DNA from 3 places in the Bacillus sp. OTU2372 genome. Region 1 is predicted to be linked to each of the others. Evidence: riboswitches for the same ligand, from Rfam matches in the RefSeq annotation. Region 1 holds a riboswitch; each other region holds the start of a gene.
The links. Region 1 has a riboswitch for cobalamin ahead of AAHB15_RS24855 (ribonucleoside-diphosphate reductase subunit alpha). Riboswitches for the same ligand answer to the same signal wherever they lie in the genome.

Region 1 (7,982 bases):
GTATTAAAGGAAAGCCAGTAATAATAGGTCCGGTTACATTTGTTAAATTATCAAAAGGGTACACTAATTTAAAGACAGTCATTCATCAATTCATTCCATTATATGCTGAAATTTTGCGTGAGCTGCAAGCAGAGGGAGTTGATTGGGTACAAGTCGATGAACCTATTTTAACGACATCGCTCTCAAGGGAAGAGGTAGAACTATTTGCTGACGTCTACCAGCAATTGCATGAAGCTGCACCTAACGTAAACATCTTGCTGCAAACCTATTTTGATAGCATCGATTATTACGAAAAGATAATTTCACTACCTGTTCAGGGAATAGGGTTGGAATTTATCCATGATCGCGGTGAGAATTTGGCTTCCTTGAAGAAGTTTGGATTCCCGGAAGATAAGGTGCTTGCAGCGGGGATTCTCGATGGGCGTAATATCTGGCGCACCAATCTTGATGAGAAGTTATCATTACTCTCGGAGATCGCGGAGATCGTTCCAAAGGATCGCCTCATTGTACAGCCATCATCAAGCTTATTACATGTTCCTGTTACAGTGAAGAGTGAAGATACACTTGAAGAGGTGCTAAAAAATGCCCTTTCCTTTGCGGATGAAAAATTACATGAAGTGGTTGTTCTGACAAAAGGGCTTCGTCTAGGGAAAGATTCCATTCAAGAAGAAATCGTTTCAAGTACAAAAGCGATTAAGGCATTAAATGAATCAACTTTCCGAAACAATCAACAAGTACAAAACGACATTCAAAACTTGGCTTCGGTTCGTGCTGAACGTGAAGTACCATTTAACATTCGACAAGCCATCCAGGAAACCACATTCCAATTACCGCTTTTGCCGACAACAACCATTGGGAGCTTCCCGCAAACACAGGAGGTCCGGAAGCAGCGTCAACTGTGGCGTAAAGGTGAGTTAACCGATGCGGAATATGAGAAATATATCAATGCAGAAATTAAAAAATGGATTGAGATTCAAGAAAAGCTTGGGCTAGATGTGTTTGTTCATGGAGAATTTGAGCGAACCGATATGGTTGAATACTTTGGTGAAAAATTAGCCGGGTTTCAATTTACCAAATACGGATGGGTGCAGTCTTATGGATCCCGTTGTGTTAAGCCGCCGCTAATTTATGGAGACGTATCCTATCAAGACCCAATGACCGTTAAGGAAACTGTCTATGCTCAGTCGTTAACTGAAAAGCCTGTAAAAGGGATGTTGACAGGTCCAATTACAATTCTAAACTGGTCGTTTGTCCGCGATGATATTCCGCGCTTTGAGGTGGCAAATCAAATTGCCCTTGCACTTCGAAAAGAAGTAGAATTGCTAGAGGAAAATGGAATTAGCATGATTCAAGTGGATGAACCAGCTCTCCGTGAAGGGCTGCCATTAAAGCGTGAAAACTGGGACAGCTATTTGAATGCAGCGGTTTATGCCTTTAAACTTTCAACCACATCCGTGCGAAATGAGACCCAAATTCATACCCATATGTGTTATGCGAATTTTGAGGATATCATCGAAGCGATTAACGCTCTTGATGCGGATGTCATTTCAATTGAGACATCCAGAAGTCATGGTGAATTACTTTCCGCGTTTGAAGAGAATACCTATGATAAAGGTGTTGGTCTGGGAGTTTACGATATTCATAGTCCTCGAGTACCTGCACTTGAAGAAATAACGAAAAACATCGAGCGTGCGCTCCAAGTCCTTGAACCAAAGGTGTTCTGGATTAATCCTGACTGCGGCTTGAAAACCCGCGGGCTAGAGGAGACAGTTGCTGCATTGGAAGTAATGGTTGAGGCTGCGGAGCAAGTTAGAGAGAAACTAGTGGTGAAAAAATAAAATACTTGTAAAAGTGTAAGTAGTATACTATATTAGTTGATATACAATATTTAGTGTTTGTTTTTAAATATAGACACTAAATATAGATAATAACCAATGAAAATGGTGTCTATATATAGACTTAATAGGGAATCTGGTGTAAATCCAGTACTGTACCCGCAACTGTAATTGCTGACGAAATAATCGCATCCACTGTCTTTGGACGGGAAGGGATTAGAGTAGGGTGGAAGCATAAGTCAGGAGACCTGCCATTTTTATAGCGTGTTATCTTCTTCGGGAAATGGGAAGATAGAACGAGGGGTATTCTGACTAATACAGTGATGTTGCTGTTTTACTAGATCAATCCACGTTTTATTAAACCCATCTTCTCTGAAGATGGGTTTTTTACTGTTGTTAGAACAAGTAATAATGACTGAGCGGTTGGCCGAAAGGCGGTATTGGGGCACAAAGGAAGATAATTGTTACCGAGGGACGTATAAAAAGTTCTAATCGGTCACAAAAGCAGATAAATGTGCCCGTACACTAGTGAAAAGAGTACCAATGGTCATAAAAAAAGATAATTACGACCGAACTCTTCAATATCGGCGAGCGACGGTCACAAAAAAGGGGTAATCATATGAATGTTAAAAATCATCCTGAAATGGATACTGTTTTAGAAGCCATCAAAAGGGCAAATGAAAAATACAAACTAGATACAACACAGCTAGTCCAAAAGATAGCCGAACTAGAGGAATCTTCACGATACGAACAATCATTGCTTTATTCCTTAAATCAAATCTCCATGGAAGATCCCAACTGGACCTTTCTTGCGGCAAACCTATTTTTAAATGATTTATATCATAAAGCAGCCAAACATAGAGGATATGACCAAACAGAAAAATACGGTGATTTTTACAGACTACTTACCTATCTTTCGAAAATAGGAATCTACTCACAAGATCTATTAAATGATTATACCAAGGAAGAAATTGAAACCTTGGGAATGGAAATAGATCCAAACAAGGATGATTTGTTTAATTACATAGGATTATTTTTATTAGCAGACCGATACCTTGCAAAGGATTATGAAGGTAAAACTTACGAATTACCTCAAGAACGATTCATGATCATCGCCATGACTTTAATGAAAAACGAACCAAGGGATAAGAGGATCTCGTATGTAAAAGAAGCATACTGGGCATTAAGCAATTTGTATATGACAGTTGCCACCCCGACCCTCTCGAATGCCGGGAAAAGCTTTGGACAGCTTTCCTCCTGTTTTATTGATACGGTGGACGATTCGTTAGACGGAATTTATTTGAATAATTGGGATATTGCCCGTCTGAGTAAAGATGGCGGCGGTATTGGCATTTATCTTGGAAAAGTCCGTGCCTTAGGGTCCGATATCAAAAAATTCAAAGGTAATTCATCCGGGGTCGTCCCGTGGATCAGGCTGATCAATGATACGGCTGTGAGTGTGGATCAGCTAGGACAAAGACAAGGAGCCATCGCCGTTTACTTAGATGTTTTCCATAAAGACATGATGAGTGGCTTTTTGGATTTAAAAACAAACAATGGAGACGAGAGAAGAAAAGCACATGATATTTTCACGGGTGTTTCCATCCCTGATTTATTTATGAAGAAACTGGAAGAAGTCGATGAAAACGGCCGAAGCAATGGAGAATGGCATACCTTTTGTCCGCATCAAGTCAAACAAATTATGGGGTGGAAGGATGAAGATGGAACGCCACTTGGTTTAGAAGATTTTTATGACGAAGTGGATGACAAGTTCTTTACCGAAAAATACGAAGAAGCAGTAAGACATCCATTACTCCCAAGGAAAACGTATCGAGCAATGGATATTATGGCGCGAATTATGATTTCTCAATTAGAAACAGGGACGCCATATATGTTTTATCGAGATGAAGTCAACCGGCAAAATCCTAACAAACATATAGCAGGAATTGGACGTACGTCCATTTTTTGCAGCAATTTGTGTACGGAGATTGCTCAAAATATGTCTGCTACAACCATTGTCAAGGAATATAAGGATGAAGATGGAAATATCGTGATTGTTCGCAAACCTGGGGATTTTGTAGTTTGTAATTTATCTTCTATTAATCTGCCTAAATCAGTGGATGTTTTAGAACGGTTAATTCCCATTCAGGTAAGAATGTTAGATAACGTCATTGATCTTAATACCATTTCAGTAGGACAAGCAGAAGCGACCAATAAAAAATATCGTGCCATTGGTTTGGGTACATTTGGCTGGCACCATCTCCTTGCATTAGAGGGGATCTTCTGGGAATCAGATGAGTCCGTTTCATTTGCTGACCGACTTTATGAGGAGATTGCCTACTATACCATTCGTGCCTCAATGTTGTTAGCAAAGGAAAAAGGCTTTTATAGTAAGTTCGCTGGGTCGGAATGGCAAACGGGTCGTTATTTTGAGCGAAAAGGTTATAAAAGTGTACGTTGGAATCAGCTAAAAGAGGATGTTTCCAAATTCGGAGTAAGAAATGGGTGGATGATGGCCATTGCTCCTAATTCATCCACGGCAAAAATCGGCGGATCAACAGATGGAATTGATCCATTGTATGCAGTAGAATACGCGGAAGAAAAGAAGAATTTCAAATTTAAAGTCACCGCACCCGATTTAGATCATAACACTTATAACTATTATCGCCGGTCGAGACATGTCTTGGATCAGACATGGAGTATTCGACAAAATGCTGCCCGTCAGAGGCACATTGATCAATCGATTAGCTTTAATCTTTATGTTCGTCATGACATTAAAGCGAAGGAATTATTGAATCTTCATATGGAAGCCTGGAAGCAAGGTTTAAAAACAACCTATTATGTAAGAAGTACATCTCAATCAGAAATCCAAGAATGCGAAGCATGTCATAGTTAGTGAATAAAGGGAGGTATTTACAAAATGATTCATACACCATTAACCAAAATAAAACTATTAAACCCGGAATATCCTAATAAGTCAACCGGAATTATCAATGGCAAGTCTTCAGGTTTGTTGAATTGGAATGATATCGCTTATCCAAAAATGTATGATTTGTATCAAACCCTGCTCGCAAATTTTTGGAAGGCGCAAGAAATTAATATGCAGGATGATATTAAACAGTGGGATTCCCTAAGTGAAACAGAAAAAGATGTTTTCCTGCGAATAAATACACAGCTTGCTTCACTTGACAGCCTGCAAACACCGACGATGAGTCAGGTCATGGATTATGTAACAGACTCTAGCTTCAAAGCAATCTTTGCCGTGATTTCACAGCAAGAAGCGGTCCATAATGAATCCTATTCCTATATCTTAAGCTCATTAGTTCCAATTGGCGAACAAAATGAGCGCTTCAATCAAGCCAAAATGGATCCGATTGTTAGGAAGAGAAATCAATTGATTCTGGATGCGTATGAGAATTTTAGAGAGAATCCGACGCCACAATCGTTATTTCAATTATGTGTGAATTCCATTAATCTTGAAGGCATTTATTTTTACGCAGGGTTTGCTTTTTTCTATCATTTAGCTCGTCAGCAAAAAATGCTGAAAACCAGTACCATGATCAGTTATATCCAGCGTGATGAAATGCAGCATGCCTACTTTATTGCCCAGTTTATCCGCATTCTTTTAACGGAAAATCCTGCTCTTCATACAGAAGAGAATATCAACTATGTGTATCAAACCATTAACGAGGCGGTCGAGCTGGAGAAGGAATGGGCTCATTACATTTTAGCTGATATAAAGGGTATTGATTTACAGGAATTTGAAGAGTATGTCGAATATCTTGCAAATAAACGGTTGAGACAGTTAGGATTAAACAATCTTTATTCTGAAAAAATAAACCCTATGCCATGGATTCAAGTTTTTGGAGATGACATGGTGAATGAGACGAAGTCGGATTTCTTTGAGCAAAAATCAAGGACCTACTCAAAAGTTTCACAGTCCAATGGGTTTGACGAATTATAAGATGAAGATTGCGATTGTTTATTCGTCTGTTACTGGAAACACGAAAGAATTAGCCGAAGTAATTTATCGGAACTTCCTCAGCCATTCGGTCGACGTAATGATGTATAGGGTTGAAGACTTTTCTCCTGCTTATTTAAGAAGCTATAATGCGATTGCGATTGGGACCTATACTTGGGGAGATGGTGAAATTCCTAAAGAAATGTGGAAACTCTATCAAGCCTTAGAGGAACTTGACAATAAAGACTTGGTTACAGCAGTTTTCGGAACCGGAGATAGCTTTTATCCGAACTATTGTGGTGCCGTCAATTTGTTTCGGGATATGTTATACGTTCACACAAACCTTGCTGCCACGTTGAAGGTTGAACTGCTTCCGCAAATACAGGACTTTCAGCGCAGTCAAAATTTTGCGGATTCGATCATAAAAAGGTTAAATCAATTAGCTCACAAATCGGATTTGAAGAATAAACTACAACAAAAATAGGATGAAATCACCATGATATTTCTGATGTAAAGGTGCTGGTGTCCATGAAAGATTTCCATTGCTGTGCAACATGCAAATATTTTAGAGCGGAGAAAAAAACAGAAGGAATAAACTATTATTGCAGCCGGTTAGGTTATGAAACAAAGCCGAACTACAAATTTAATTGCTGGAGCCCCAAGGAGCAAATAGAAAAATTAATGAATAAAACATTAGAATAAAGATTTAAAGAAAGCGACCTTTCAAATGAAAGGTCCTATTTATTTATTCAAACAAGATATAAGAAGGAAAATGGAGATCTCACGCAGGGAACCTTCAAAACTTCAGTTATACTTCTTTTTAAAAGAGTTAGAATAATCAGCATAAATGTTCGATTATGGAGATTATATTTGATTTTTAGGATGCAAGGATTCTTTTGGACTAAAAGACGAACATTTTTAATAATTGACAAACTAATATTCGTGTTATACAATCGATTTTGTGTTTAAGATAAAAAGTATTTAAAACTCAACTTAAAGAAGTGGATGAAACTGTCTACTTTCGGGAAACTACATTTATTAGACAAGTTATTTTTAATCAAAGAACTATTTCTTAGTACAAAACCTAATTATGGAGTGAAAACACATGGATAATGTATTTGACTATGAGGATATTCAACTTGTTCCAGCAAAATCTATTGTAAACAGCCGGACTGAATGTGATACAACGGTTACATTTGGCGGTCGTACGTTTAAGCTGCCTGTTGTGCCTGCAAATATGCAGACAATTATAGATGAGAATATTGCAGTCTATTTAGCGGAAAATAATTACTTCTATATTATGCATCGTTTTCAGCCTGAGAAACGTTTAGATTTTGTGAAAGATATGCAAGCTCGAGGATTGTATGCATCGATTAGTGTGGGCGTCAAAGAAGACGAGTATCGTTTTATAAAGGAATTAGCAGAAGAGAATCTTACACCAGAATACATTACAATTGATATTGCACATGGTCATTCTAATGCTGTCATCAATATGATTCAGTATATCAAGAAACACCTTCCAGGCAGCTTTGTTATTGCAGGAAATGTTGGAACCCCTGAAGCCGTTAGGGAATTGGAGCATGCCGGTGCCGATGCCACAAAAGTGGGAATTGGTCCAGGTAAGGTTTGTATTACTAAAATTAAAACTGGGTTTGGTACTGGCGGCTGGCAATTAGCTGCACTTAGATGGTGTGCAAAAGCAGCAAGCAAGCCTATTATTGCCGATGGAGGTATCCGTACCCATGGGGATATCGCCAAATCTGTTCGCTTTGGAGCATCGATGGTCATGATCGGTTCGTTATTCGCAGGGCATGAAGAATCACCAGGAGAAACAGTTGAAAAAGACGGAGAACTGTATAAAGAGTATTTTGGTTCGGCTTCTGAGTTTCAAAAAGGTGAGAAGAAAAATGTCGAAGGCAAAAAGATGTATGTTAAATTTAAAGGGTCTTTACAGGATACCCTAGTGGAAATGGAGCAGGATTTGCAATCTTCAATTTCCTATGCTGGCGGTAACAAGCTCTCAGCAATTCGAAATGTAGATTATGTCATTGTTAAGAATTCTATTTTCAATGGTGATAAGATCTATTAAGGAATTGTTTTAAACTAAATATAAGTAATGTAAAGTGAGCAAGGTTCTATAGGACTTGCTCACTTTCTAGTTTAGAAGCATTTTTGTATAAAAATGA
Region 2 (7,982 bases), on a different contig from region 1:
TGTGTTCCGATCGTGGAAGAATTAGCTGAGAAACTAGACTTAACGCCAATGGTCGCTCACAACACAGATTATCATGGGACGGCTTTTACAGTAAGTATTGACCATAAGTTTTCGACGACAGGAATCTCTGCTTATGAACGGTCTGCAACTGTATTAAGTTTACTGGATCCAGAAGCAAAACCGGAAGATTTTAAACGGCCGGGGCATATGTTCCCGCTTATCGCGAAAAAAGGCGGCGTTTTGCAGAGAAACGGGCACACAGAAGCTGCAGTAGATCTTGCGAAATTATGCGGTGCTAAACCGGCCGGGGTTATTTGTGAAATTATGAATGAAGATGGCACCATGGCCCGTGTACCACAGCTTAGAGAAATAGCTGATCATTTGAACATAAAAATGATTACCATCAAAGCATTGATTGAGTATATAAGCAAAAAAGAAAGTCCTTTAAAAACCAAGGCTGATTAAAAAATTATATTGGAGGAATCATCATGTCGAATATTTTCGAAGGTAATTTAGTAGGTAGTGGGTTAAAAGTAGGGATTGTTGTAGGAAGATTTAATGAATTTATTACAGGTAAATTATTAGACGGTGCAAAAGATGCCTTAAAACGTCATGGTGTAAGCGAATCTGACGTGGATATTGCCTGGGTCCCAGGTGCGTTTGAACTGCCGCTAATTGCCCAAAAAATGGCATTCAGTAAAAAATATGATGCTGTAATTACACTAGGAACAGTTATCCGCGGTGCAACACCACACTTTGATTATGTATGTAACGAAGCGGCTAAAGGGATTAATGCCACTGCATTAGCGAGTGGAATTCCAGTCATTTTCGGAGTTCTTACAACAGATTCAATCGAGCAGGCGATTGAGCGTGCTGGAACAAAGGCAGGTAATAAGGGCTGGGATTCAGCAACGTCTGCGATTGAAATGGCGAACTTGATCCGAAATATCGAACAATAAAATGTTTAGCTTTAGCAACAGAGTAAAAACAGGCAAATCTAACGCCTGTTTTTATTCTGAATTATCATTGTTTTTCATATAAGGTATATACAAACCAAACCAATTATCTATATAATGGTCATATCATAAAAAAATAGCACGGTAAACAGGTGCTTAAGTCTTTACTAGACTCTAAGCTTAATAGGGAAGTTGGTTGAATGCCAACGCGGTCCCGCCACTGTATATGGGAGTAACCTATAGATGCCACTGTCGAAAGATGGGAAGGCATAGGAAGCAATGACCATGAGCCAGGAAACCTGCCTGTTTTGAACACCAAAAGTCTACGCGGATAGGAGAGTGTTAAGAATAGGAACGTCTTTATTTGTTTCCGCTTAACGTACATACACTCCTCCTCCTTAATAGGGGGATTTTTTTATGTCTATTTTTATAATGAAAGGAATGCAAGTAGAATGCTAAATAGAAAGAATCTTTGGATGTCTATGCTGTTAGTTTTGATGGTACTGACATACGGCTTGCAAACACCAGTATTGGCAGCAGAGGCAAAACAAGGTACTGTTACAGTCCTTGGACTAGACTCCACACCGGTAGTTCCAGAAAAGACACTCCAATTGGCTGAGAAAGAAACGGCTACCGAAGCATTGATCGATGCGGTTGGTAAAGATAATCTCGAATATACGGATACCAGTTACGGGCCAATGCTCACAGGTATTAATGGAGTAAAAGCGGGGGAAAACCAATTTTGGGCGTTCTTTATTAATGGAATCTCAGCACAAATGGGACCCGATTCTTATGTCCTTCAAAATGGTGACAAAATAACATACCGACTAACCGATTTTACGAAACCACCACTATCCACTGTTTCACTGAAAGTTGTTGATGATAAAAAGAATACAGTTGCTGAACTTTCATCCATTGAAGTAATCGGAAGTCCAAATGCCTTTCAGCTTTTACAAACAGCCTTGGGTTCTGATCAGGTTGGGTTTGAAGAAACAAACTATGGAAAGATGATTACCTCTCTTAAAGGAATTAAAGCGGAAGGATCTAACTACTGGGCATTTTATGTGGATGGGAAAATGGCAACACTTGGTGCAGAGGGCTATCAGCTGCAAAATGGTAACCAGTTAAGTTTTCAACTTGAATCCTTTGAACCAGCACCAGGAGATGGAGGTAATGGTGAGACAACACCAACAACACCGTCAACTCCAACAACACCAACTACTGGAACAGTTACAGCTCAAGATTTGCAAACAGCTGTGAACACTTCAAGTGCTTACGTACTAAAAAACGAAGTTGGTGAATGGCAGGTAATTGCCTTGAAACAAGCAGGAAAAGAAATTCCTAAAAACTACCTTTCTGATGTAAAAGCCATTGTAAAAGAAAAACAAGGAAAGTTTTCAAGAATTACAGATACAGAACGATATGCTTTAGGGATTTTAGCTGCAGGCGGCAATCCGACAAATGTAGAAGGTTATAATTTAATAGAAGCAATTTATAATGGAAATGTGACAAAACAAGGTTTAAATGGGGTTGCATATGCCCTAGTAGCTCTAGACAGTGCCAATTTCACAATACCATCTACGGCCCAATGGACAAAAGCCAAACTCATCAGTTATTTGACAGAACGACAAAACAGTGATGGCGGCTGGGCATGGGACGAAAGCACTACAAGTGATATTGATACGACAGCAATGATTTTAACCGCACTTGCGCCATTTAAGGATCAAGTCGGTGTAAAGGAAAAGGTTAAGGCAGCCGTCGAGTATCTATCTACTCAGTACAAGGCTTCCAAAATCGATAATAGCTCAACTGCAGCCCAAGTGATGATCGCATTATCAGCTCTTGGAATCGATGCAAACAGCGGAGATTTTTCAAAAGACAATAGCGGTCTTGTTCAATATCTGCTTTCTTTCCAAAATAAAGATGGCGGTTTTGACTGGCAAGGCGGAGATGAGAGTGATCCATTTACTACGTCTCAAGGGATTCAAGCATTAGTTGCCTACCAGATGTTTACTTTAAGTAAAGGTTCTTTATATCATTTTACTCTAACAGCGGATACTCCTGCTGCAGAAACACCTGCTACAGAAACACCTGTTGTCAGCACTACTAAAACAACACAACCGGCAACAGCTGTAGTGGAGACAAAGACAAATACACAGACAGGGCATGCACTTCCAAATACAGCCACAAACATGTATAACCTTTTGGCTCTTGGACTCTTGCTTTTAATTTCAGGTAGTTACATTTATATGAGACAAAGAAAACATAACGCTTAAAAACTAATCCCCTCTTGGCTTCCAAGAGGGGATTGATTGGAGGAAGGACATGAATATACTTTTTAAGATTACATCCCTTTTATCTATTTTATTCATTATTGTAAGCTTAGCTGGATGTGGTTCAAATGAAGCCGATCAGAAAGAAACAAAAAAAGAAACAAAAACAACTGAGGTAACGGCTAAAACAGAAAATAATTCAGAGCAAGAAACAAAACAACAATCTTCCGCAGCTCAAACGAATACTACAGCTGCTTCAACAGAAACAAAGCAGCCACAACCGGCGGCTGAGAAAACAGAGACCGGACAAAGTTCACAAGCTGCCGAGCAAAGTACCTCTACTACAAGTAAGACAGAAACAAGTACGCCTTCAACAACTAATAAAAGTACAGGAACGGCAGCCAACAAAACAACAGGCACGACATCGACAAAAACTACAGGTTCTACTTCGACCAAAACGACAAGTACGACAACGAGTAAAACGACTAGCACGACACCTGACACAACAACTTCAGCTCCAGCTCCAACTCCGGTTCCTAAGCCGGCAGCCACCGCACCTAAGCCAGTCGCAGCGGTGACATTTTCTATAGTAGGGCCAAAAGATCGCGGGACCATTCTTGGAGCTTCTAAGGTAAACATACAAGATGGGTATACTATTTTTGATGTGGTGAAATCAGCAGCCAAAGCGAAAGGAATCATAGTAGATTCATCAGGAAGCGGTGCATCCACCTATATCGAAGGAATTGACAACATCTATGAATTTGATTATGGTGCTAAAAGCGGCTGGATGTTTAAGTATAATGGTGCTAATATTACCAAGAGTGTCGGGGTCATAAAAGTTAAAGCTGGTGATCGTATTGAATGCTACTATACTGAATAATAGTTGGGGGAACAAGCGATGAAAACCCGGTTTGACCGATTTCATCCGCTTGTTACCTTTCTTTTTTATGCAGGGGCTGTTTCATTGATGATTCTAATGGTACATCCTTTCTTTTTGGTCATCTCTATGGCAGTTATTGTTTTTATAAATATACTTCATGATCGCTTGAATGGTTTACGGCGATGGTCATTCTTCATGATCATTACCTTCCTTCTTATGTTAATGATGAATCCCCTATTCAATGAGAGGGGACGCCATTTATTATTTGAAATAAACCAACACCGTGTCACAGAAGAAGCAGTCGTATATGGTGGAATGAACGCACTCTCAATTATTGGGATTATTGCCTTGTTTGTTTCTTATAACGTCATCATGACACCAAACAAACTTTTATTTTTATTTGCAAAAATATTACCGCAATTTGCTGTTCTTCTAATGCTGACACTCCGATTTATTCCTTTAATGCGAAGAAGGCTGGAAGAAATTTCAGTGGTTCAAAAAAGTAAAGGTTTATCCGTTAGTAATGGCAGCTGGAGGTCAAGGGCAAAGACTGGTATGCTATATGTTCAAACGTTACTCACCTTTTCTTTAGAAGAAGCAATTCAGACGGCAGATTCTATGAAAGCCAGGGGATATGGCGAAGGTACTCGATCCTCTTATCAATATTTTAAAATAAACCAAGCAGATGTAATCGCAGTTATTTATTTATTAAGTCTTTTTAGTTTAATAGTAAGTGGGTGGTTTTCAGGATTTGGTGTGTTAACGGTTTACCCGATTATGGAATCATGGCATTTAACTAGGATGGATACATTGGTTCTCATTTGTTACTCGATGTTTTTAAGTTTTCCAATATTAGTTGAAGCAGGTGGAATATTCCGATGGCGCTTATCGAATTAAATAATGTTAGCTTTACATATCCGGACTCTAAGGAACCGGCCATTCGGAATCTGTCCCTAAACATCAACAAAGGACAATTTGTTGTTTTATTTGGTGCATCAGGTTCCGGAAAAAGCTCGCTTTTACGGTTATTAAAAAAAGAGATCCAGCCTCATGGAACGCTGTCAGGAAGAATTATGATAAATGGCCAGCTTGTACAAGAGAAGGAAGGGCTGACTAAGGATGTAGGCTTTGTTTTTCAAGATCCGGAGAATCAAATTGTGGCGGATGATGTTTTACATGAAATGGTCTTTGGTTTAGAGAATATTGGTCTCAATACGAATGAGATGAGAAACCGGGTTGCGGAAATGGTTCACTTTTTTGGTACAGAATCGATACTTTCCCGGAAGTCGGAAGAGCTTTCTGGTGGGAAAAAACAACAAATAAATTTAGCGTCTGTACTATTAATGCAGCCGAATATTTTATTATTAGATGAACCCACTGCTCAGCTTGACCCAGTGAGTGCGAGGGAATTTACTGATATGCTTAAGAGATTGAATGAAGAATTCGGTATGACGATCATCATAGCCGAACACCGGCTGGAAGAAGTATTTACGTTGGCTGATCAAATCATCATGATGGAAAAAGGACATGTAAAGATTTCAGGAGAGCCAAAAGAGGTGCTTCGTGAGCTTTGGGACACCTACTTTAAGACTTATGTGCCGAAAATACCTGCATTATTCTTGAGCTTAGATGGTCATGGTCAGGTTCCTTTAACCGTAAAAGAGGGAAGGGACTGGGTCCATAACCAAAAAATTGAGCCTGTTTTCTCAAAAGGAAACAAAATCTCTTTGAAGACAAGAGAACGGATAAACGTAAAAAATATTTCTTTTCAATATAATAAAAAAAGTGAGTTTATCTTGAATGAGCTTGAGCTAAGCTTAATGCAAGGGGAATTTTATGCATTATTGGGAGGCAATGGTTCGGGAAAATCTACGCTCCTAAAGATGATTGCAGGTTTGATCAAACCTGATCATGGGAAAGTAGTTTTAGATGATTTACCTTTAAGGAAATATAAACAGAACGAATTAGCAAGTAAAATCGGTTATTTACCACAAAGTCCGAAGCTTTTTTTCATACAGGATACGGTTCAAAAAGAGCTTAATATGACGATGGAACAGTGGAAAATAACAAGTGATAAGGAAGTAAAAGAGCTATTAGACAAATTAGAGATAGCTCATTTAATGGCAAACCATCCGTATGACCTTAGCGGGGGAGAACTGCAAAAGGCGGCATTGGCTTGTATTTTAATACGGAAGCCGGACATTCTGTTATTGGATGAACCTACCAAGGGATTAGACCCCATATCAAAAGATAATTTAGCTAAAATTCTCTTATCACTTCAAGCAGCTGGGATGACGATTCTGATGTCCACACACGATGTCGAGTTTGCGGCACAATATGCAAGCAAATGCGGGATGATGTTTCAAGGCAAGATTTCATCTGAGGACATACCAGACAAGTTTTTCAAAGGGAACTTCTTTTATACGACGATGATGCAAAGGGTGTTTCGAGGGTTATCGGATAGCGAAATCCCAATGACGCTTGAGGAGGCCACACGGTAATGCGCAAATACAAGGCTTTAGTTACCAGTTTTCTTTTCATTATGATGCTAGTTTTACTAGGGCTGAATTATATTTGGGAAGATTCCTATTTAGGCTTTAGCTTTGGTCTAGTTCTTTTAGCTTTGTTTCTCTTTTTATTCCGGTTTGAAACTAGAAAGGTAGAACCTCGTGAATTGGTGCTTTTAGCCGTCCTAGCTTCGATTGCGGCGGTGGGCAGGATTCCATTTGCCAGTCTTCCGAGTGTCCAGCCGACGACCTTTGTGATTATGATGTCCGGTTATGTGTTTGGAGCTGAGAGCGGCTTTGTGATCGGAGCAGTTGCGGCTCTAGCTTCCAATATGATTATGGGGCAGGGGCCATGGACACCTTGGCAGATGGTGGCATGGGGTTTGGTTGGATTGACTGCTGGTCTATTAAGAAATACCCTCTTGATGAAAAGAAGATGGGGTCAGATCGTGTTTGGGGTTATCTGGGGTTACCTGTTTGGCTGGATTATGAACCTATGGGGATTTATCGCGTTGATTCAGTCCGGCGGCTCGCAAACTTGGAAGGCGTTTATCGTTTATATGATTGGAAGTGCCACTTTTGATACCTTTCATGCCATCTCCAATGTTTTCTTCTTGGTAGTTTTTGGCGGGATTTGGATTAAGATTTTATCCAGGTTTAAGCGGAAATATGGATTACTAGAATAAAAAAACTCCAGTTTTAGCTGGAGTTTTTTTAGTGGTTATTGTCCAAGGACCTTTGCTTTATCGATTAATACATTAATCCCTTTCCCAATCGTATATAAGACTTTTTCAAGTCCACTTTTCAACTCAGGGGCATGCTCTTTGATCGTAGAGCTAATTTTCTTTGCATTATTATTCAATTCTTGCCCTATGGCCTTCGCCTGATCATTGATACTTTTTTTAGTTGCCGCTTCACCTGCAAGCTGTGCGTTAATGGAGGTGACTTCAAAACTTTCATTAGGAAGATGGCGGATAGATTCCCGCATAATCTCTTTAAATATAGGTACTACATTGGATGAACTAGCACTTGGCAGATAGTGCTGCCTGTCAGTTTGGTCATAGCCAATCCAGATGGCACCGACAAGGTTTGGCGTATATCCGACCATCCACTGATCCTTCGTTCCGTTAACCCCGCTGAATGGCAGCTGGGTAGACCCTGTTTTTCCGGCAATTTGGACACCTTGGATATGAGCTTTCCTTCCCGTACCTGTCTCAACTACGTTCAATAACATCGATGTCATTTGATTCGCAACTGTTTTGGAGGTTACCTTAGTTATTTTCTCTTCCCGCTCGGCAATCACATTTCCAGTCGGACCGACGATTTTGGTAATCAAATGACTATCCTCTCGGATCCCATCATTAGC
Region 3 (7,982 bases), on a different contig from region 1:
GATTACTAATACAAAAGGCAATCAACTTTTTTTATTGAACTAAACCAGCTAATCGTTTGTCAACATTTTTCAATGAAAAATCATAATACCTCATAGTCAGTGCAATTTTCTTAAGTGCTTTCATTGCCATTTCCTTTGAGTAATTTATGAATAATCGCACTTGTAAAAGAGCCTAATACAGCACTTCCTGCAATGTCAGAAGGATAATGATGTCCTAGCCAAATTCGTGACAATCCCGTTAAAAAAGATAACCCCAACATAATAGATCCAAGGATGCGTTGATTAAACTGGACTATTGTTGAAACGGCGAAAGTTAGTAGAGTATGTTTACTTGGAAAGGACGAATCAAATTTAGAAGGGGTAAGTATACCTACTCTCCCTTTGAAAAATGGGCGGGGCTTAAAATAAAATAGCTTAATTATAAAATGCAAGAATAACGAAATCATGATAGACACTACTGCTTCAATAGTTACATTCCTTTTTTTAAAAAGCAAAATCAATAAAATAATAAAGAAAACAAATTTCATCTTTTTGGAAATAAGTATCATTAATTTATCTATTATTAAATGACGTCCGGAAAGCAAATTTATTAAATGAAATAGTTTAACATCCAATCGTATTCACCTCTGTTTTCTGGAAGGTTTTGGATAAATTGATAAATAACTTGATTCAATTTACTTGCTGCTTTTGTTGGGACTTGATGTTTAATGCCTTCAACAAAGGTTATTTCATTTTGAGGGAGTTTCGTATGTAGTTGTTGTGCATAATGATAAAATGTTTTATCTTTTCCACCATAAATGAGGGAAATTGGCATAGTAATGTTCTCTAGTTGATCGGAAATGTTATAGTTCAAAATGTAATCATAGTATTGCGAGATGTTTCTAACATCACCTTTTTTAGCTTCTAGAAACATCTTGTCGAACAACTCTTTTGTATTTGAATTGCTATTGGATACTGACCGAGCTAAAGTAGGCAATGCCCCAATCTTTGCCAGGTTTTTAGCAAGGCGTATTCTGTTTTTTAGACGCCAGTCACTTACCTCAGGCATTCCACTAATAATGATTCCACCTAGAGCACGCCCTTTTGATGTTGATAACAAAAATTCCAATAGGATGGATGCCCCTGCTGAATATCCACATAAAAAGGCCTGCTTAATTTCTAAATGGTCCATTAGTTTTTTTATATCCTCAACGATTAGTGGATAAGTAACAGGTTTTCTTGAAAAAGGACTCCTTCCATGTCCTCGTATATCAAAGGTGATAACCTGAAAATAACGAGATAGTTCTTCTAACTGGTATATGAAATTTATTGAAGTTAGAACGGGCGGATGAATAAATATGATTGGAATCCCTTTACCTTTAACAGTGTAGTAAAGGGTACTCTCATCAACTTCGAGGACTGGCATGATATCACCTCAAATTAATAATACCTTGATTTGCTTTCATTTATTATTTGGTTCATTTTGTTGAATCATACAAAAAAGGCGTTTGGTCTCCCTAGCTTTTTTAGAACTTTAAAATTGTGTCATCATTTTTAATAGGTATAATAATATTCTTATTAAAAAAAGCCAGACAAGATCGATCCTCGGAGGTAAACAACATGGATTATAAAATAAGGGAATTAAAAAAGCACTTGATATATTCTATTTGTTAGACTAGTATAATTATTATCTCTTAAAATTACATATGATTTTGTTAACAATTAGTTAAGATGCCTTAGGGCTTAATAGGGAATCTGGTGCAATACCAGAACTGTCCCCGCAACTGTGAGTGTGGACGAAATAGACAAACCACTGAGACGTATTTACGGACGATACGGGAAGGGTCTAAAGTAGGAAGATACACAAGTCAGGAGACCTGTCTTAGCTTTTAAAGTTTCGATTTCTTCGGGGGTTGAGAAGATGGAACGTCTGGACAAAAAGGATTGTTTATTAACTTTCTTTGTGCTGACGTTTTATCCGTTCAACTAATGTTGAACGGATTTTTTCGTTTTGATGATTCTAAATCATTTTTAATTCTCATAGTTTAGCTTTAGAAGAAACAAGCCTTTTTAACAATTGAATACATTAGGATAGGTGCGCATTAAAAATATGTGCATAATTTGGGAAGTACGGTTTAAATCCGTCACGGTACCCGCCACTGTATGGGGAGTTCATTGCAAATGTCACTGAAGGAATTCGGGAAGACGCAATGGAATGATGAACCTAAGTCAGGAGACCTGCCTATACCTAAAAAGCTTCAATCAACCTACGGGAACATAGGTAGAAGTGCTGAACATATATCGCTATTTTTTGTGTGTATATATTCTGCACCCCTATGTCCATAGGGGTGCTTTTTTTACGTAAAAAACGAAAAGGAGAGTGTGACATGACTACTTGGAATTTACAAGGGACGAAACACCATGTTTTCATTTGCAACGGCAGCAGCTGTATGAGAAAGGGTGGGGAGGAAGCGACACAAGCGATTCGGAACGAAATCACCAATTTAAACTTAGATTCACTCATACATACAACAAGAACAAGATGCAATGGGAGATGTAAGGATGCACCCGTTGCCATCGTCTATCCGTCAGGGACTTGGTATAAAAACGTAACCCCGGAAGTGGGAACTACAATTGTAAAGCGTCATCTGGCGGAAGGTCATTGCCTTCAGGAGCATGCGATCTATCAATATTCCGAAGCAGGATTCATACAGCCAGAAGGCTCGGAATGCATCGAAGGAGTACAAAAAGCGGTTAAAGAAAAGATGTAACAGCGGATAGTAGCTGGATTCAAGTTTGAAATTTTGGAAGGTGGCGTAATAGTGTGAAAGGAAAATTATTGGTGATTGGTTTTGGCCCTGGTGATGAAAAACATATTACCGGACGGGCAAAAGAAGCCATCCAAGAAAGTGATATCATCATCGGCTACAAAACCTATGTTGATTTAATCAAGGGATTAATAACTGGAAAGCAAATCATCAGCACAGGAATGACAGAAGAAGTAAGCCGTGCCCAGGAGGCTGTGAAACAGGCTGAGCTCGGTTACACGGTAGCGGTCATTTCGAGCGGTGATGCCGGTGTATATGGAATGGCAGGACTGGTTTACGAAGTGCTAATCGAAAAAGGCTGGAAAAAAGACTCAGGTGTAGAAGTGGAGGTGGTCCCTGGCATTTCCGCCATCAACTCCTGTGCTGCTTTATTAGGCGCGCCGGTCATGCATGATGCATGTACGATCAGCTTAAGTGACCATTTGACACCTTGGAGCTTGATCGAAAAACGAATCGAAGCGGCCGCTCAAGCTGATTTTGTGATTGCCTTATACAATCCAAAAAGCGGGAGAAGGACAAGGCAGATTATGGAAGCACAAAAAATTCTACTTAAATATCGCTCGCCAGACACCCCTGTAGGATTGGTAAAGAGTGCTTTCCGTGATAGTCAAAAAATCGTCTTAACCAATTTACAAGAGATGCTCGAACATGAAATTGGCATGTTAACCACCGTTTTAATTGGCAACTCATCCACTTTTTTTTACGACGGCTTGATCATCACTCCGCGCGGTTATCAGCGGAAGTATACATTAAATCAGGCAATTCAGCCGTTGAAACCGCATCAGCGTCTGCAAAAGGCAGCCGAACCATGGGCACTGGAGCAAACGGAAGATGTAACGCAGGTAAACAAGAAACAAGTCACCCCAACCTCAGTGAATGTGTCGCCAAGAGAGCTGGCTGAGGAAGCCTTGCAATTGATCCTTGGTGAGAACGATGGACCATCCCAAGGTTTAATGGTGAAGCAAGACTTTCAATCTATTTTTGAGGTAGCGGTCAGCCCTGGTGTCGCCAATAAAAAATTTACCGCGACTCAGATGGTCATTCTTTCCGAAATTGTCGGAGATGAAGGTGTCATGGAATACACACAAGACCATTATATGAAGCTGCAAATTTTAACCTCTAAGCCTAATGAGATTGTTGAAAAACTAACGGCGGCCAACTTTTTGATTGCTCCTGTTGGCGACGTATTAACTGTAAAAGCCTGTGATTTTTGTGACGGAGAAAAAAAGGATTCCATCCCTTATGCCGATGAGCTGCAGAAAAGGTTAGGCGGCATGGAACTCCCCAAAGAATTGAAACTGGGTGTGAATGGCTGCGGCATGGCTTGTTATGGAGCCGTAAAAGAGGATATTGGCATTGTCTACCGCAAGGGAGCGTTTGATTTATTTTTAGGAGCCAAGACAGCTGGAAGAACGGCACATCCTGGCCAAATCGTAGCGGAAGGAATCTCACCGGACCAAATTGTCGGAGTCATAGAGGGGATTGTTCAAGAGTACAAACAAAAGGCCTATCCAAATGAACGTTTCTATAAATTTTTTAAACGGGTAAAAGAGGTTCAAGGTTTTGTGTACCAAGATATCACACCAAACCTTAAAATCGAAGCGGCTGTTTGTGGGGAGTAAAGGGGAAGTCTAGCGGTCAATTAGCAGGATAGGCATTTACAAACAAAGGGGAGGAAATATTTTGAAAGCAATTTTATTTGTGGGGCATGGGAGCAGAGATCAAGAGGGAAATCAGCAGGTTCGCGAGTTCATCGGTGAGATGAGAAAGACATGGGACGATTCTTTCCTAGTTGAGACGTGCTTTTTAGAATTTGAACGACCAACCGTTAATCAAGGAATCGATCTGTGTGTGGAGAAAGGGGCCGACCATATTGTCGTGATTCCAATCATGCTCTTACAGGCAGGACACTCCAAAATTCATATTCCAGCGGCTATTGATGAGGCAAAGAATAAATATCCACTTGTTCAATTTACTTATGGCCGGCCAATTGGCGTTCATGAGGAAACATTTGAAATTCTAAAAACGAGATTAATGGAAATTGGCGAGAATTGGGAGGCACCTGAAGACGATACGGCTGTCCTTTTGTTAGGACGGGGCGGAAGCGATCCCGATGCGAATAGTGATTTATATAAAATTGCTAGATTACTATGGGAAAAAACAAACTATAATATCGTCGAACCTGCTTTTATGGGGGTGACCAATCCCCTTGTGAACGAAGGGATTGAGCGCTGTATTAACCTTGGAGCAAAAAAAGTGGTAATCCTGCCTTACTTTCTATTCACCGGCATACTGATTAAACGGTTAGAAGAAATGATGGTTCCTATTCAAAATCAATATTCCGCGGTTGAATTTCAATTGGCTGACTATTTTGGTTATCATCCCAAATTACAGACGATTTTAATCGATCGGGTGGAAGAAGCCCTCGGTGATGAGGTGAAGATGAACTGCGATACCTGCCAATACCGTCTCAATGTGATGGAACATATCGATCATCACCACCACCATGATCATGACCACGATCATCATCACGGCCATGACCATCACCATCATGACCACGACCATCACCATGATCACGAACATGCAGTGCAAAAGGCAGGAGATTAGGATGATTTTCGTATTAGCCGGTACAAGTGATGCACGAGCCCTTGCTTTAGAAATAAAAAAGAAGGGCTTCGATCTCCTGGCCTCCGTTGTCACAGAAAATGCAGCGGTTGAATTAAGGGAGTCAGGGATACCTGTCCAAGTAGGAAGATTAACCGATGAAGACATGGTGGGGTTGATTGACACAAAAGGGATTCTAGCGGTGGTCGATGCCAGTCATCCTTTTGCAGAAGAAGCTTCGAAAAACGCGATCAAAGCGGCCCAATCGGCGGGAATCCCCTATATACGGTATGAGCGGGAGTCACAAACTTTCCAATATGACAACATGACAGTCGTCGAAAGCTACGAGGAAGCAGCGGAGCTTGCATTGGCCAAAAAGGGCGTGGTAATGCTGACGACCGGCAGCAAGACGCTTCAAATTTTTACAGAAAAACTATTAGGTAACCCGGACATCCGCTTAATCGCCAGGATGCTGCCTCGTGTGGATAATATGGAAAAATGTGAGCAGCTAGGGCTGCCACAGAAAAATATTGTCGCAATCCAAGGACCATTTTCAAAAGAGTTCGACAAAGCCCTATATAAGCAATATGGCGTGACCTTAATGGTGACGAAAGAGAGCGGGAAAGTCGGATCGGTCGATGAAAAGGTGGAAGCGGCCAAGGAACTGGGGATTGAGGTCATCCTTATTGGCCGCCCGAAACTGAATTATGGCACCGTCTATGCTCATTTTACCGATGTCATCGCAGAATTACATAAAAAGGTCGGTTTCACACAAACCGTCACAACAGAACAATCATTTTAATACAGGAGTGAGAGAAATGGATTTTCGTACCGAATTTAAACCGTTAACTGTCCAACCGGAACAAATAGAAGGCAGAAGTTTTGAAATGATTAATGAAGAAATTGGGGAGCACCCGTTTACCGAGGAACAGTATCCGATTGTCCAGCGCATCATCCATGCATCCGCTGACTTTGAACTCGGAAAGAGCGTCCTCTTCCATCCTGACGCTATTCAGTCCGGTATCCAGGCGATTCGGAGCGGGAAAATGGTAGTTGCCGATGTTCAAATGATACAAAGCGGGGCTAATAAAGCGCGAATTGAAAAGTATGGCGGAGAAATCAAGGTCTATATTTCCGACCCGGATGTGATACAAGAAGCCAAACGCTTAAATACCACACGGGCAATTATTTCGATGCGAAAAGCGATCAAAGAAGCGGACGGTGGCATTTTTGCCATCGGGAATGCCCCAACCGCCTTACTCGAACTCATCCGCCTGATTAAAGAAGGAGAAGCGAAACCAGGTCTTGTCATTGGATTGCCTGTTGGGTTTGTTTCTGCCGCTGAGTCAAAAGAAGAACTAGCCAAGCTCGATATCCCGTTCATCACCAATATTGGCAGGAAAGGCGGCAGTACCGTGACCGTTGCCGCATTAAATGCCATTTCCATTATGGCTGAACGGGGATAACCCATGCAGGAAGTACCAAAAGGAAAGCTGCGGGAAGGATATACGACAGGGGCTTGTGCAACGGCGACGACAAAAGCGGCGCTAACGGCATTAATAACCGGTGAGCCGCAAACAGAATCAACCATTTACTTGCCCGTCAAGCGGTTTGCTACTTTTCAGATAGAGAACTGTGAGCTTACAGAACAATCGGCCACCGCTAGTACGATTAAAGACGCGGGGGATGACCCGGATGCCACCCACCGGGCCTTAATCGTTTCCACCGTGTCATGGCTCGATGAGCCAGGTATCGTCCTTGACGGGGGAATTGGGGTTGGCAGGGTCACAAAGGACGGATTGCCCGTTCCTGTTGGCGAGGCGGCGATTAACCCCGTTCCCCGCAGGATGATCCGTGAGACGGCCGCAGGTGTTTTAAAAGAATTTGGGATTACAAGAGGCATAAAAATAGTCATTTCCGTACCAGCAGGTGAAGAAATCGCCAAAAAAACACTCAATGGACGCTTAGGAATCATTGGCGGGATTTCTATCCTCGGAACCCGTGGGATTGTCGTTCCATTTTCAACAGCCGCTTATAAGGCCAGTATCATCCAGGCGATCAGTGTTGCCCGGGCCAGTGGCTGCGAGCACGTTGTCATTACAACAGGCGGGAGGAGCGAGAAAAATGCCATGAAGCAATTCCCCGAGCTGTCTGAGGAAGCTTTTATCGAAATGGGTGACTTTGTCGGGTTCACCCTTAAACAATGCAAGAAGCAAGGGGTAAAAAGAGTGTCGATGGTCGGCATGATGGGGAAATTCTCAAAGGTCGCAATGGGGATCATGATGGTCCACTCGAAAAGCGCCCCGGTAGATTTTAATTTTTTAGCGGAGGTAGCAAGCCGTACCGGTGCGGATGCCGCACTGGTCGAAGAAATTCGAACGGCCAATACGGCATCACAGGTTGGCGATATGATGACAGCAAAGGGCCATCTCTCCTTTTTTGAAATGCTTAGCGACCATTGCTGCCTTGCTGCGTTAAAGGAAGTCGATGGCGGGATCGATGTTGATACAACCCTTTATACCATGAAGGGGGAATTGTTAGGAAAGGCGGGACGAAAGAGTGGCATCAATT

Region 2: it holds a riboswitch for cobalamin, as region 1 does, so the genes downstream of both, AAHB15_RS10350 (DUF4430 domain-containing protein) here and AAHB15_RS24855 (ribonucleoside-diphosphate reductase subunit alpha) in region 1, are expected to answer to the same signal.
Region 3: it holds a riboswitch for cobalamin, as region 1 does, so the genes downstream of both, AAHB15_RS23185 ((2Fe-2S) ferredoxin domain-containing protein) here and AAHB15_RS24855 (ribonucleoside-diphosphate reductase subunit alpha) in region 1, are expected to answer to the same signal.

Annotation. Positions count from the first base shown of each region.
Region 1 covers NZ_JASATK010000024.1:32,513-40,494, reverse strand. Annotated here, with positions in the region: gene metE (5-methyltetrahydropteroyltriglutamate--homocysteine S-methyltransferase) at 1-1,838, shown strand, start outside; cobalamin riboswitch at 1,925-2,105, shown strand; gene AAHB15_RS24855 (ribonucleoside-diphosphate reductase subunit alpha) at 2,455-4,731, shown strand; gene AAHB15_RS24850 (ribonucleotide-diphosphate reductase subunit beta) at 4,756-5,799, shown strand; gene AAHB15_RS24845 (flavodoxin domain-containing protein) at 5,780-6,280, shown strand; gene guaC (GMP reductase) at 6,902-7,885, shown strand.
Region 2 covers NZ_JASATK010000004.1:184,104-192,085, reverse strand. Annotated here, with positions in the region: partial or broken gene ribB (3,4-dihydroxy-2-butanone-4-phosphate synthase) at 1-462, shown strand, start outside; gene ribH (6,7-dimethyl-8-ribityllumazine synthase) at 489-959, shown strand; cobalamin riboswitch at 1,090-1,277, shown strand; gene AAHB15_RS10350 (DUF4430 domain-containing protein) at 1,409-3,232, shown strand; gene AAHB15_RS10345 (DUF4430 domain-containing protein) at 3,282-4,109, shown strand; gene AAHB15_RS10340 (energy-coupling factor transporter transmembrane component T) at 4,128-5,006, shown strand; gene AAHB15_RS10335 (ABC transporter ATP-binding protein) at 4,988-6,610, shown strand; gene AAHB15_RS10330 (ECF transporter S component) at 6,610-7,302, shown strand; gene AAHB15_RS10325 (transglycosylase domain-containing protein) at 7,338-7,982, opposite strand, start outside.
Region 3 covers NZ_JASATK010000020.1:34,085-42,066, forward strand. Annotated here, with positions in the region: gene AAHB15_RS23175 (phosphatase PAP2 family protein) at 111-614, opposite strand; gene AAHB15_RS23180 (alpha/beta fold hydrolase) at 590-1,405, opposite strand; cobalamin riboswitch at 1,692-1,878, shown strand; cobalamin riboswitch at 2,056-2,239, shown strand; gene AAHB15_RS23185 ((2Fe-2S) ferredoxin domain-containing protein) at 2,367-2,750, shown strand; gene cobJ (precorrin-3B C(17)-methyltransferase) at 2,804-4,429, shown strand; gene AAHB15_RS23195 (sirohydrochlorin chelatase) at 4,491-5,414, shown strand; gene cobK (precorrin-6A reductase) at 5,416-6,213, shown strand; gene AAHB15_RS23205 (precorrin-8X methylmutase) at 6,230-6,877, shown strand; gene AAHB15_RS23210 (cobalt-precorrin-5B (C(1))-methyltransferase) at 6,881-7,982, shown strand, end outside.